DNA from 3 places in the Shewanella sp. SM23 genome. Region 2 is predicted to be linked to each of the others. Evidence: predicted binding sites of a transcription regulator. Region 2 holds the regulator's gene; each other region holds the start of a gene.
The links. The regulator sigma-54, encoded in region 2, starts transcription at its own class of promoters, with help from an activator protein. The targets are predictions, from matches to a motif close to GTTGGCACGNNNNTNGNNT.
Positions count from the first base shown of each region.

Region 1: the regulator sigma-54 is predicted to act here: its motif matches at 1,999-2,017, upstream of L5L98_RS07465 (P-II family nitrogen regulator).
Region 3: the regulator sigma-54 is predicted to act here: its motif matches at 2,571-2,589, upstream of flgA (flagellar basal body P-ring formation chaperone FlgA).

Region 1 covers NZ_JAKKRM010000004.1:217,431-221,704, forward strand. Annotated here, with positions in the region: gene L5L98_RS07455 (hypothetical protein) at 1-173, opposite strand, end outside; gene L5L98_RS07460 (ammonium transporter) at 352-1,602, opposite strand; gene L5L98_RS07465 (P-II family nitrogen regulator) at 1,613-1,951, opposite strand; gene L5L98_RS07470 (hydrolase) at 2,296-2,838, shown strand; gene nrfA (ammonia-forming nitrite reductase cytochrome c552 subunit) at 2,993-4,274, opposite strand, start outside.
Region 2 covers NZ_JAKKRM010000019.1:81,027-85,300, reverse strand. Annotated here, with positions in the region: gene L5L98_RS18920 (HPr family phosphocarrier protein) at 82-357, opposite strand; gene rapZ (RNase adapter RapZ) at 344-1,198, opposite strand; gene ptsN (PTS IIA-like nitrogen regulatory protein PtsN) at 1,195-1,638, opposite strand; gene hpf (ribosome hibernation promoting factor) at 1,641-1,928, opposite strand; gene L5L98_RS18900 (RNA polymerase factor sigma-54) at 1,957-3,435, opposite strand; gene lptB (LPS export ABC transporter ATP-binding protein) at 3,543-4,274, opposite strand; gene lptA (lipopolysaccharide transport periplasmic protein LptA) at 4,271-4,274, opposite strand, start outside.
Region 3 covers NZ_JAKKRM010000003.1:344,168-348,441, forward strand. Annotated here, with positions in the region: gene flgC (flagellar basal body rod protein FlgC) at 1-109, opposite strand, end outside; gene flgB (flagellar basal body rod protein FlgB) at 112-516, opposite strand; gene L5L98_RS06290 (CheR family methyltransferase) at 660-1,499, opposite strand; gene L5L98_RS06295 (chemotaxis protein CheV) at 1,600-2,520, opposite strand; gene flgA (flagellar basal body P-ring formation chaperone FlgA) at 2,726-3,433, shown strand; gene flgM (flagellar biosynthesis anti-sigma factor FlgM) at 3,509-3,832, shown strand; gene L5L98_RS06310 (flagella synthesis protein FlgN) at 3,835-4,260, shown strand.

The sequences.
Region 1 (4,274 bases), on a different contig from region 2:
TCCTGCCATTCAAAATCCTTGAGCACTTGATCACGCACGGCAAAGGCATCGACAGGCTCACTTGAGCGATTAACGATCACTTCTCCTGCAAAGGCTGAAACCGATATCCAGCCAGAAATGACGATAAGACTTAGTCGCAAAAATTGACCTATTGTTTTTATATTCAATCTCATAGAACACTCCTTAATTTATGCAAGAAAACAGAATTGCTCAGTAATTAAGCTTATGACCCTGTACTTAAACTTCAATCACAGTGATTACCCATAAAAAAGCAGAGCCTAGGCTCTGCTTCACTATCCCTCGATCCAAGCTAAGCATCAAGGTGAATCACGCATTAATGTGCAAGTTTAATCAGCCCGCATTTTTGACCGTAACAAACTCAGGATAGGCATCAATACCACAGTCAGAAGCATCCATACCGTTGTATTCTTCTTCCTCAGTCACACGGATCCCCATGGTTATCTTAATCACATACCAGACAGCAAATGACGAGCAGAACACCCAAGTGAAAATGATCGCTGCGCCCGTCAACTGTCCGGTAATAGTTGCATTGGCATTGGATAATGGCACACACATTAAGCCAAGGAAACCAGCCACACCGTGTACTGAAATCGCACCGACGGGATCGTCGATCTTAATGCGATCTAAGCCCACAATCGAGAACACCACCACGCCGCCCGCCACTAAACCAATCACACCCGCCATTAACAATGAAGGCGAGAGAGGATCTGCCGTAATCGCCACTAGTCCAGCCAAAATACCGTTAAGGATCATGGTCAAATCCGCTTTACCCCAAATCATCTTACACACGATAAGAGCTGAGATAGCACCAAAAGCCGCTGCAGTATTGGTATTCACAAACACTTTCGCCACTGAGCTTGCATTCGCCGCATCCGACACCATTAATTGCGATCCGCCGTTAAAGCCAAACCAGCCCATCCACAGAATAAACATACCTAAGGTTGCCATTGGCAAGTTAGAGCCTGGAATAGGATTCACTTGACCATTAGGCCCGTATTTCCCCTTACGCGCACCGAGCAATATTACGCCAGCAATCGCCGCGGTCGCCCCCGTCATATGCACAATACCGCTACCAGCAAAGTCTACAAAGCCCAGTTTAGCGATAAAACCTTGGCCCCAAGTCCAATAACCTTCTACTGGATAGATAACCGCTGTCATCACCACAGAAAAGAACAAGAAAGCCCACAACTTCATCCGTTCCGCCACAGCACCAGAGACAATTGACATCGCCGTTGCCACAAATACAACTTGGAAGAAGAAGTCAGATTCTAATGCATGGCTCGCATCTGCTGATTGTGAACCAATTAAGGTGCCAATTGACGGTAACCAGCCACCTTCAGTGTTATCCACATACATGATGTTATAGCCAACCAACAGATACATCACACAGGCAATCGCGTACAGCACAACGTTCTTAGTTAAAATTTCAGTGGTATTTTTAGAGCGAACTAAACCCGCTTCTAACATGGCGAATCCCGCCGCCATCCACATGACTAAAGCGCCAGAAATCAAAAAGTAAAAGGTATCGAGTGCAAAGCGTAGTTCAGTGACTGTGCCGCCTAATTTCGTTAATTCTTCCATTGTCAGCCCCTTATAGCGCTTCAGTATCAAGTTCACCCGTACGGATACGGATAGCATGTTCTAAATCAACGACGAAGATCTTACCGTCACCAATTTTCCCCGTATGGGCCGCAGTGGTAATGGCCTCAATTAACATGTCGAGATTTTCAGCCTTAGTGGCAATTTCTAGTTTTACTTTTGGCAAAAAATCCACCTGATACTCGGCGCCGCGATACAACTCTGTATGCCCTTTCTGACGGCCAAAACCTTTCACTTCGGTCACCGTCATGCCCTCAATACCAATTCCGGCGATAGCTTCACGGACATCATCCAACTTAAACGGCTTGATGATAGCGCTGACTAGTTTCATTCTGACCTCCAAAAAAACGCGATTGTTATTAACTTGTATCAAATGTAATTCAATCATTAGGCCAACAATTTAATCTATTGATTATTAATGATTTAAATTGTTTAACACTATTTTTTAAGGTTAAAAACGCACCATAATCGAGCACTGACTGGTGCGATGCACTCTTTTAGTGAGCAGTTTAAGTGCGACAGCTATTCGACCTTAGGCCTATTGGTAACAAGGTTAAATTAGGGTCTACTGGGGGAAGCGTAAATCGAGATGAAATCTGAGCATCACAACACAAGCTCTTAGACAAAAGCGAAGATCATCACTAAGACAATCATCAAGCGCAGAAGGAAGGCCCGATGTTAAAACCAGAAGAATGTGTTCTCGTTATCGTCGATGTGCAAGGAAAACTTGCACAAATCATGGATAACAGTGACAAGCTGCATCAACAACTACAGACCTTAATCCAAGGCGCACAATTATTTGAAATTCCAATACTGTGGTTAGAACAACTACCCGATAAACTCGGAGCAACTAGCACTGAGCTGCAAACCTTACTTGCGAAAACCAGCTCACCCATTGCTAAGCAGCATTTTAGCGGCTGGCACTGTGACGCGTTTGCAAAGGCATTAACTAAGACGAATCGCAAACACGTCATAGTCGCGGGTATTGAAACCCATGTGTGTGTTTACCAAACCTGTTGTGACCTTATCGAGCAGCAATATTCGGTGCATTTAGTCGCCGATTGCGTATCGTCACGCAGTGCTGAGAATAAACAACTTGGGATCCAAATGATGACGGCCAGGGGCGCCCTATTAACTAACGTGGAATCGCTATTATTTGAATTACAACATCAAGCCCAAGGCGAGCGATTTAGGGCGTTATTAAAACTGATCAAATAGCGATTTAGCCCGTGGTATTCACTCGGCCAGCATGATCAACGCCTGACATTACTCGATATTTTTTCCATAAAAAAGCCCCCGCTGAGTCAGCGAGGGCTTTTGTTTGCATGAGGGGTTAGCTCATATCGAAAACTCAACCACGATTGATTAAAACCTACTTATAAGTGGCTTCGCGTTTTTTCGCTTCTTCATCCCACTTAGGTAACATGTCTTTCTTAAATGCTTCTTTCTCTGCATTCATTTTATCCATGTCCATACCTAATGCTGCTTGTGCCTTAGCTTTGGTAGAGATATCAGGAATCGCAACAGGATCTGTGATGCCTTTTTTACCGAGTAATTGCGCTAACTTCACACGAGCATCAGCAGCTTTACTTACCGAAGTTCCCAGAATACGCAATGCTTCATCCGGTGCGTGAGCTGCAACACCATGGGAAGCAATCGCTAAATCCCAACGCCATTGTGAGTGGCGGATATCTGTCAGTATGGGTTTCATTTCTTCTTCAGTGGCGCCAGCTTTCCACGCAGCCTCTGCTTCAAAGTGTGCTTTGACTAATTGCTCTTCCGCTTTCAACTTCATTTCTTTAACTTTGGCTTTACGCTCATTAGTCACGCCAACCAAAAACTCTTTAGTCTGGCTATGGCAAGTTGCACAGGTTTCTTCAAAACGGTCGAATGGATTGCCCACTTTATGATCAGTAAACTTCTTACCTTCAGCACTGGTCACTTTTGGCATGTGACAGTCAACGCAACTTACATTATTCATGCCGTGAATACCCATTTTCCAAGTTTCATACTCTGGATGCTGGGCTTTTAACATTGGTGTCTTAGAAAGGGCGTGTGTCCAATCAGAAAATTGGATTGAGTCATAGTAGACTTCCATTTTTTCAACTGTTGTACCCATATCCCAAGGGAATTTAACAAAATTCTTTTTGTCGTCAGTTTTCTCAAAATAATACTCAACGTGGCACTGAGCACATACCATTGATTCTTTATCTTGTTTAGACGCTTTGCTAAAAGGTGTACCTATAGCTTCAAAAGCACGGTCTGCATAAGGGCGTGAAATACGTAACTTTGGAGAGCTTTTTTCATGGCAATCACCACAACCAATGGTATTTGTCACTTCAGGGCCACCCTTTGACCACTTACCTTTGAAGTAACCATCTTCGCCTTGCTCTTCAATCAAGCGAGGTACGTCAGGGCTCTTACAGCTCCAACATGCCATCGGCATAGGACCATCTTCCGCATTAGCGGGTGCACCTGTACGTAGCGTGTTGCGCACGTCAGTTACCGCATACATGTGGCCGCGTGGTGCATTATAATCTTTAGCAAAACCATAACCCGCCCATAAGATCACCATATTAGGATCTTGTGCAAGTGCATCCACTAGTTCTTCACTTTTAGCGGTATCATGCCAGCTACTGTATTGATTCTTAAAT
Region 2 (4,274 bases):
GACAAATGTTTTCTGAATGGCAAGTTTTTTAAACTAGACATGAAGTGAAACTAACGATGAAGTGCTTAGTGTGAAGTGAAACTAACAGGCTTCGTCAAACTTAGCGTCGATTAAGGCACAAATGGCATCGAGAGCCGGCTCTGCATCTGGGCCTTCGGCGATCAGCTTAATGGTTTTACCCATACCAGTTTCAAGCATCAGTAAGCCAAGTACACTGGCGGCCGATGCTTGTTTATCGCCTTGGATTAAGGTGATGGTCGCATCAAACTCGGAAGCCAGTACCACCAACTTAGTGGCGGCACGGGCATGTAAACCGAGCTTATTACAGATGGTTATCTGACGTTCAAGCTTTGGCATTGTTGAGCTCTCGATGACGGGCATAAACTTTATGTTTACCGTTACTAAAGCGTTTTGCCAATTGCTCTGCGACGTAAACCGATCTGTGCTGTCCACCTGTGCAGCCAATAGCTACCGTTAAATAACTGCGATTGTTACGCTCGAGATGCGGCAGCCAAGTCTCCAGTAAATTTTCGATTTGCCAGATGAACTTATTAACCAGTGGTTGACGATTTAAGAACTCAGCTACGGGTTCATCTAAGCCAGTCAATGGCCGCAGCGCCAACTCCCAGTGGGGATTGGGCAGGAAGCGCACATCGAACATAAAGTCGGCTTCGGTGGGCATTCCGTGCTTAAAGCCAAAGGACTCGAAGTTGATCACGAGTTCTTTATCGACACTACCAAGGAGAATTTGTCTGACTTGGTCGCTTAAATCATAGATATTCAGATTCGACGTATCTATGTAGTGATCGACCAGTTTTGACATAGGCTCGAGCAGTTTCCCCTCCAGCTTTATCGCTTCTTGCAAAGAGACTCGGCTCTTCGACAAAGGATGTAAACGGCGGGTTTCGCTGTAACGCTTAAGCAGAATTTTATCGCTGGAGTTAAGGAAGAAGCTCGTTAACTCAGTATCTGGAGGTAGGCTAGCGAGTTGTTTCACTAAGACCTTATCCTGCTCAGGCATGTTACGCACGTCGACACTGATGGCGACGAGATCGTTACTGCCTTTGAGTTGCTCAAGCAAACTGCCAATCAATGGCAAGGGAAGGTTATCGACACAATAATAGCCGAGATCTTCGAGTACCCTAAGGGCGACAGATTTGCCTGAGCCTGAGCGGCCCGACACTATGACCAGTTTCATCCAGTGATTACCTGATAGAGTTCCGTTTCATCATGCGTCTTGCGTAATTGCTTTAATATTTGCTTGTCGCTCAGCTTTTCGGCCATGCAAGACAAGGTACTTAAGTGCTGCTGACATTGGTCTGCAGGCACCAGTAGTGCAAATAAAATATCAACAGGTTGCTTATCGATAGCATCAAATGCTATCGGCTCTTCACACTTAATTAGTATGGCAATGGGCTGATCTATATCGGCTAGTCGACCATGTGGAATGGCGATGCCGTTACCTATACCTGTGCTCCCCATCTTTTCGCGCGCCACTAGGCTTTCGAATATCTCTTGAGATGAGAGGGTCGGGTACTGGGCAGCGACTAAGTCGCTGATGAGTTCCAGTACCTTTTTCTTGCTGCCCGGAGTGGCGCAGGTAGTGCACTCCGGCCGCAGTATGGTACAAAGTTCCATTATTAGTGTTTTGTTAACTTCTCTTTGTGTTTAATAACCTGACGGTCAAGCTTGTCAATCAGGGCGTCTATAGCGGCATACATGTCAGCATGCTCTGAAGTAGCAAAAACTTCACCACCTATGAGGTTTATTCTCGCTTCGGCAATCTGTTGCATTTTCTCAACATTGAGCACAACGTGCACATTATTGATCTGTTCGAAATGGCGTTCAAGTTTTGAAAACTTTTCTTCTACATATGCACGTAACGATTCGGTAATTTCGATATGGTGCCCACTTAGGTTTATTTGCATAGAAACGTCCTCCGATATCCACTGTAGGTTATAAACTTTTACGCTGATTAGAAGGTGGAATAAGCATAGCCTCTCGGTACTTCGCAATGGTTCTGCGGGCTACGTTGATCCCTTGTTCTGCCAGAAGTTGAGCCATCTTACTATCGCTTAATGGTTTTTTCTGGTTTTCCGCTGCCACCAGTTTCTTTATAAAGGCTCTGATTGCTGTGGATGAGCACTCACCACCATCGTCAGTACCGACGTGGCTAGAGAAGAAGTATTTTAGTTCAAAAAGTCCCTTAGGGGTATGCATGTATTTTTGAGTTGTGACCCGTGAGATGGTGGACTCATGCATTTCTACCGCTTCGGCAATATCGTTAAGCACCATAGGTTTCATGGCTTCTTCACCGTACTCAAAGAAACCTTGCTGATATTGCACTATGCAATTAGCAACTTTAAGCAAAGTGTCGTTACGGCTTTCTAAGCTCTTAATAAACCATTTAGCCTCTTGCAGATGGCCGCGAATAAATTGGCTATCGGCTTGGTTTTTGGTACTGCGTGCCATAGAAGCATAATGTTGATTTACATTGATTTTTGGCATGCAGTCAGGATTAAGCTCAACGACCCAGCGGCCATTTTTCTTCGACACAGACACATCTGGGATAACGTATTCGTCATTATTGGGCGTGATCAACAAACCTGGGCGAGGATTGAGAGTTTGGATAAGTGCTATACCATCCCTTAATTCATCTTCTTTTAATTTAGTCTTACGCATCAATAACCTAAAATCACGGGCGGCGATCAGATCTAAATGATCTTTGATCAGCATACGGGCGTTTTCTAGGTTGGGAGTATCAGCGGCGAAATGCGACAGTTGGATTAGCAGGCATTCACTTAAATCGCGGGCGGCAACGCCTATGGGATCAAAATGCTGAATGCGCTTGAGTACGGCTTCGACTTCGTCAAGCTCGACCTCCGAATTGCCCATGGCTTCGAGGATTTCGTCAGTACTTTGGGTGAGATAGCCTTGATCGTCGATGGCATCAATAATGGCGGTGGCAATGGCTAAATCGGTTTCAGAAAACGGCGTGAGGTTTTTTTGCCATTCTAAGTGTTCGTACAAACCTTCACTGGTCTCGCCTTGGAAGGGCATATCGTCTTCACGACTGCCGCCGGGGCCTGAGTTTGGGGAGGCGGTAAACACTTCATCCCATGTGGTGTCCATGGGGAGCTCATCGGGCATGGATTCTTTGGTTAGCGACTCTGCCGTGTCTATGGTGGAGCTGTCTTTTTCTGGTGGCAGAGTGCTAGATTCACTGAAATCCGTATCGGATAGCGTTTGGTTTACAGGGGTTTTAGTGGCGTCGAATTGATCCTCTTCCAGCTCGAGAAGGGGATTAGAATCTAATGCTTGCTGGATCTCTTGCTGCAGTTCTAATGACGACAGTTGCAACAGACGTATGGCCTGTTGTAATTGTGGCGTCATGGTTAACTGTTGACCCAGTTTGAGCTGGAGTGACGCTTTCATGTTACCGCTGATCCCTACGTTATTATTGTTGGATGAGGTCGCTTATTATTATCTTGAGTGAAGCCCAATGGCGGTATAAATTGCCTCCATTGGCTTCGCTCGATTAACTATAGCCTGAATTGTTCACCTAAGTACACAGCCCTAACTTGCTGATTGTCTAAGATCTCTGCTGGAGTTCCTTCGGCAATAAGGTTTCCGTGACTCACAATATAAGCATGTTCACATACATCTAATGTCTCGCGGACATTATGGTCTGTGATCAGTACGCCAAGGCCGCGACTTTTGAGTTGTTCGATAATCTTCTTGATGTCGATAACCGAAATAGGATCGACGCCGGCAAACGGTTCATCGAGCAAAATGAACTTAGGATTAGCGGCTAAAGCCCGCGCAATTTCGACGCGGCGACGTTCGCCACCCGACAATGACATGCCTTGGCTGTCACGGATGTGGGTGATATGAAACTCTTCGAGCAGATGTTCTAGTTCTTCTTCTCGTTCTTCGTTTTTAAGTTCTTTACGAGTTTGCAGTACGGCCATGATGTTGTCATGAACAGTTAGCTTACGAAAGATACTGGCTTCTTGCGGTAAGTAACCTATGCCTTTGCGGGCACGCAGATGCATAGGATCTGCGGTTAAATCATCATCGTCGATAAAGATATGTCCCTTATCGCTCTTCACTAGCCCGACAACCATGTAAAATGTCGTGGTTTTACCTGCACCGTTTGGACCGAGTAGGCCAACGACTTGACCGGTTTTTACCGTCAGACTGACGTCTTTAACCACTTGGCGACTCTTGTAACTTTTCGCCAGATTTTGTGCTCTTAAGGTGATTTGGGTCAT
Region 3 (4,274 bases), on a different contig from region 2:
TACTCGAGACGGAATCCGCGTTGGCTATGTTGCTCGCGGTGGTGTTTAGCCTGACCGATTGAGCAGACATTCCCGAGCCAGCAACATCAAATATGCTAAATAAACTCATGATTAATCCCCTCTCAACGCTTTCTTCATGCCACTAAACTTACTGTCTAAAAAACCTAGCGACATTTGATATTCAAGTGCATTTTGCATGAATGCCGATTGTTCCTGTTGGATATCAACAGTATTACCATCACCGGTATCGGGTTGATTTGGCACACGGAACTTAACAAATTGCCCAGTCAACTCCGCAAGCCCAAAATGCTTATCTGGCTCTTGCATTTCAAGACTATTTCGCTGCTGCTGTTGGCCTCGAGCGGCCTGCATTGCCGCAGAAAAATCAACATCGCGGGCTTTGTAATGTGGCGTATCTGCGTTAGCGATATTGCTTGAAATGACTTCAGCCCGCTGCGCTCTAATACCGAGAGTGTATTGATGCACACCCAGTGCATTATCAAAATTGATCGCCATAAAATTGCCTCCTCGTGTTCTCACGAAAATAAAGCAATTCATGTGCCAACATCAGGAAAATTTTGAGAATAACAACAAGGATGAGCAAGTGATGGGTAAAAAATTACCGACAATTGTCGGTAATTTTCTTTAGAGCGGCTGAGTTAAGTCTTTTTCTGGTAATAAATGCCAGGGTTACAACGAACCATATCAAACTCGTCCGTTAAACCAGCGATAGATTCTGATGCACCGAGAAATAAAATCCCTTTGGGATTGAGAGCGGCAGCGAATTGCCGCAAAATTTTTGCCTTTGCCTCTGGTGCAAAATAAATCAGCACATTGCGGCAAAAGATAATGTCGAACTTGCCAAGCAGACTATAACTCTCGAGTAAATTATGCGCTCTAAAGTTCACCAACCGCTTCACATTGTCCTTTAACTTCATATTGCCTGAAGGTAATGCATCAAAAAACTGACGCTTACGTTCTTCAGATAAACCACGCGCTAATGCCAAACTATCGTACTCGGCATTTTTGCAACGTTCCAACATGGAAGGAGATAAATCCGTTGCTTGAATAGAAGCACTACCAGCCAAGGCACCAGGCTTCTTCTGTTGATACTCAAGAATAGTCATAGCCAATGAGTATGGCTCTTGGCCTGACGAGCAAGCCGCAGACCAAATTTTAAGCGGACGCCCCAGACGACTGTATTCAGGTAGTAGGACATTATTCAACAACTCAAATGGATAACGATCACGGAACCAAAGGGTTTCATTGGTCGTCATAGCATCGATCACTTCAGCTCTGAGCGCACGCTCAGTAGGCTTCATCGAATGCTTAACCACATCAGATAAGGATGGCAGGTTATATTTGCCCATCAAAGGAGCAAGACGACTGCGCACAAGATATTGCTTATTTTCACCCAGTACGATGCCGCTGTGTTGCTCTAAGAACAACCTAAATTGATTATATTCAGCCTCAGCGAGTGATTTATTTGGCACATTCACATCCTAAATCCTATAGCAAGCACCAAAATCAGTGCGAAACCATCATGTTATAAAGTCGAGATTATAGCGTAAAGCGTATCTAGGTACTAACCTACAGCAATTACAAACTTAAATGCTTATTCACAGCAGCGGCCAGTTCGTCAGGATTAAACTTAGCGATAAAGTCATTAGCCCCCACTTTTTGAACCATTGCCTGATTGAATACACCACTTAACGAAGTATGCAGTACCACTTTAATATGCTTAAGCTTAGGATCATCTCGGATTTCAGCAGTCAGGGTGTAGCCATCCATTTCAGGCATCTCAATATCAGAGATGATGAGGGGGATCTCATCGGCCACATTATCCATCTCTTTGGCGATCTCTTTAAGCTTGTCTAATGCTTCACGACCATCTTTTGCGGTATCAATTTGTAAATTCAATGACTCGAGTGAACGAATAATTTGTTTACGCGCCACGGCAGAATCATCAATAACCATAATATGGTAATGCTGAGTTCTGTCGAGGGTCAGTTTTTCATTGGCTTCTTCACTGATAGCCGTTTTAACCGGTGAAATCTCATCTAAGATTTTTTCCACATCGAGAATTTCAACTAATTCACCTTCAATTTCAGTCACAGCTGTCAGATAAGAATAACGGCCAGCACCTTGCGGCGGAGGCATAATCGCTTCCCAATTCATGTTGATTATCCGCTCAACAGAACTGACCAAGAAGCCTTGAACACTGCGGTTATATTCAGAAATAATGATGAAACAGTTTTCAGTGCTTGCTAAAGGTTTTCCCCCTGTTGCCGCACTCAAATCAATCACTGAAATGGTTGTTCCACGAATATGAGCAACACCCTTCACATAAGGATTAAGTTTAGGCAAAGTGGTCAGTGGTGGACACTGCAGTACTTCTTTCACCTTAAACACGTTAATCCCAAACCGTTGACGACCGTTTAATTTAAAAAGCAGCAATTCTAAACGGTTTTGTCCAACGAGCTGGGTTCGTTTGTTGACTGAATCAAGAATACTCGACATAACTCTGCCTTGTTGTTCTGTTTATGTTCGGCCCTATAACTCAGTTGAGTATAGGCATATTAATTGCTTACGTCTTATCTATCGATAAACATAGTCGAAACTGAGTCAATCTTCTGACAGTGATGCAAATTATTATTACAGTGGTCAGCTTCGAACTTAATAAAAGTATAGGTGCATTCTGGCGTTACAAGCTAGTCTCTTCATTATGAAAGTAAATTTAGTCTGTTTTTTTAGTCTTTTCACCCTCTTCATGCCCGCTTTTGCGAGTGCAGAGCCTATTGTCCCCACCGTATCGGCAATCTCAGAATTAGCTAAAGCGCTTATTTCAGAAAAAATATCCGTTCCAGAAAATGCCAAAGTAAATATTTCGCCACAGATGGTTGACGCAAGAATGCTGCCGTCACAATGTTCGTCTCCAATGAAAGTTGAACTGGCTAGCGATAGGGAAATTAGCCGTAATAACACCTTAAAAGTCAGCTGCGATACACAAGACTTAGCTTACCCTTGGCAAATCTATATCTCGGTTCGGGTGGATATCTTATTCCCCGTTGTTGTCTCAACCGAAATCTTAGCACCAGGCGAACTCATCTCTCCTAGTCAAGTAGAAGTCCGTTACATTGAACAAAATAGCTTGAGAGGTGCCGAATTCGATGACCCGAGTAAATTGGCTGGCGTGCGAGTAAAACGACGAGTAGCAAAAGATAATCCCATATTAAGCAACAACTTATGCTTCGTTTGTAAAAATGATTCGGTATCTATCTACGTTCGTTCTGGCTCATTCGAGCTCAAAACAGTAGGCGAAGCCCTACAAGATGGCAATAAAGGTGATCGGATCAGAGTCAAAAATAGCAGTTCAAACAAAGAACTAGATGCTATAGTCACAGGCATTGGCGAAGTTGAAGTAAGAATGTAAAATAATCTAAAGCTTTTTTGTAAGCTGCCGATACCCCAGTTAAGAAATCCCGTACACACGACGCTGGAGCCTAAAATGGCAATTGATATTAGCAAACTCAACACTGCAACGACTGCGCAAGTTCGTTCAGGCGCAACGAAAACGAGCAGCGATCAATCTGCTCAAGTTGCTACAAAATCGACAACACCACAGAGAAGCGACTCAGTGGTCATTACGGCCCAGGCACAACAACTTCAAGGAGCTCAGACTAAAATGGCTAGCCTTCCTGAAGTTGATCAAAAGAAAGTAGCAGAAATCAAACAAGCTATTGCCGAAGGTCGCTATAAAATTGACCCTGAAAAGTTGGCTGCCAATATTGCAAGTTTTGAAGCCGAACTTAATGACTTAAATAAAGAGTAACTATGACTGAAATAGCTAAACTGGTAGATCTACAACACGCCCATTTGGCTGTTCTTAAGCAAATCATACTCAAGGAAAAAGGCGCTTTGGTTGACCAAAACGCCGATTTACTGCTTTCCCTTGCTAACGAAAAATCGCAATGTCTGAAAGAACTAAAGAATAATGATGATATTCTGGCAAAACACAGTGATAAATCGCTACTCACTCAGCAAGTCGAACTCGTGCATAAAATGGCTGAGATCAAAGACGCATTGACTGAATGCAAAGAATTAAACGAACAAAATGCCAGTTTAATTGAGATGAATTTAGCGAGTTTAAATCGCTTTGCTCAAGCTTTACAAGCCAGCAGAAACGCCTCCAGCCTCACCTATAACGATAAAGGCAAGACCTCGACTATCTCAAGTTTAGGCAATGATTTAAAGGCCTAACAAGCGCATCACTC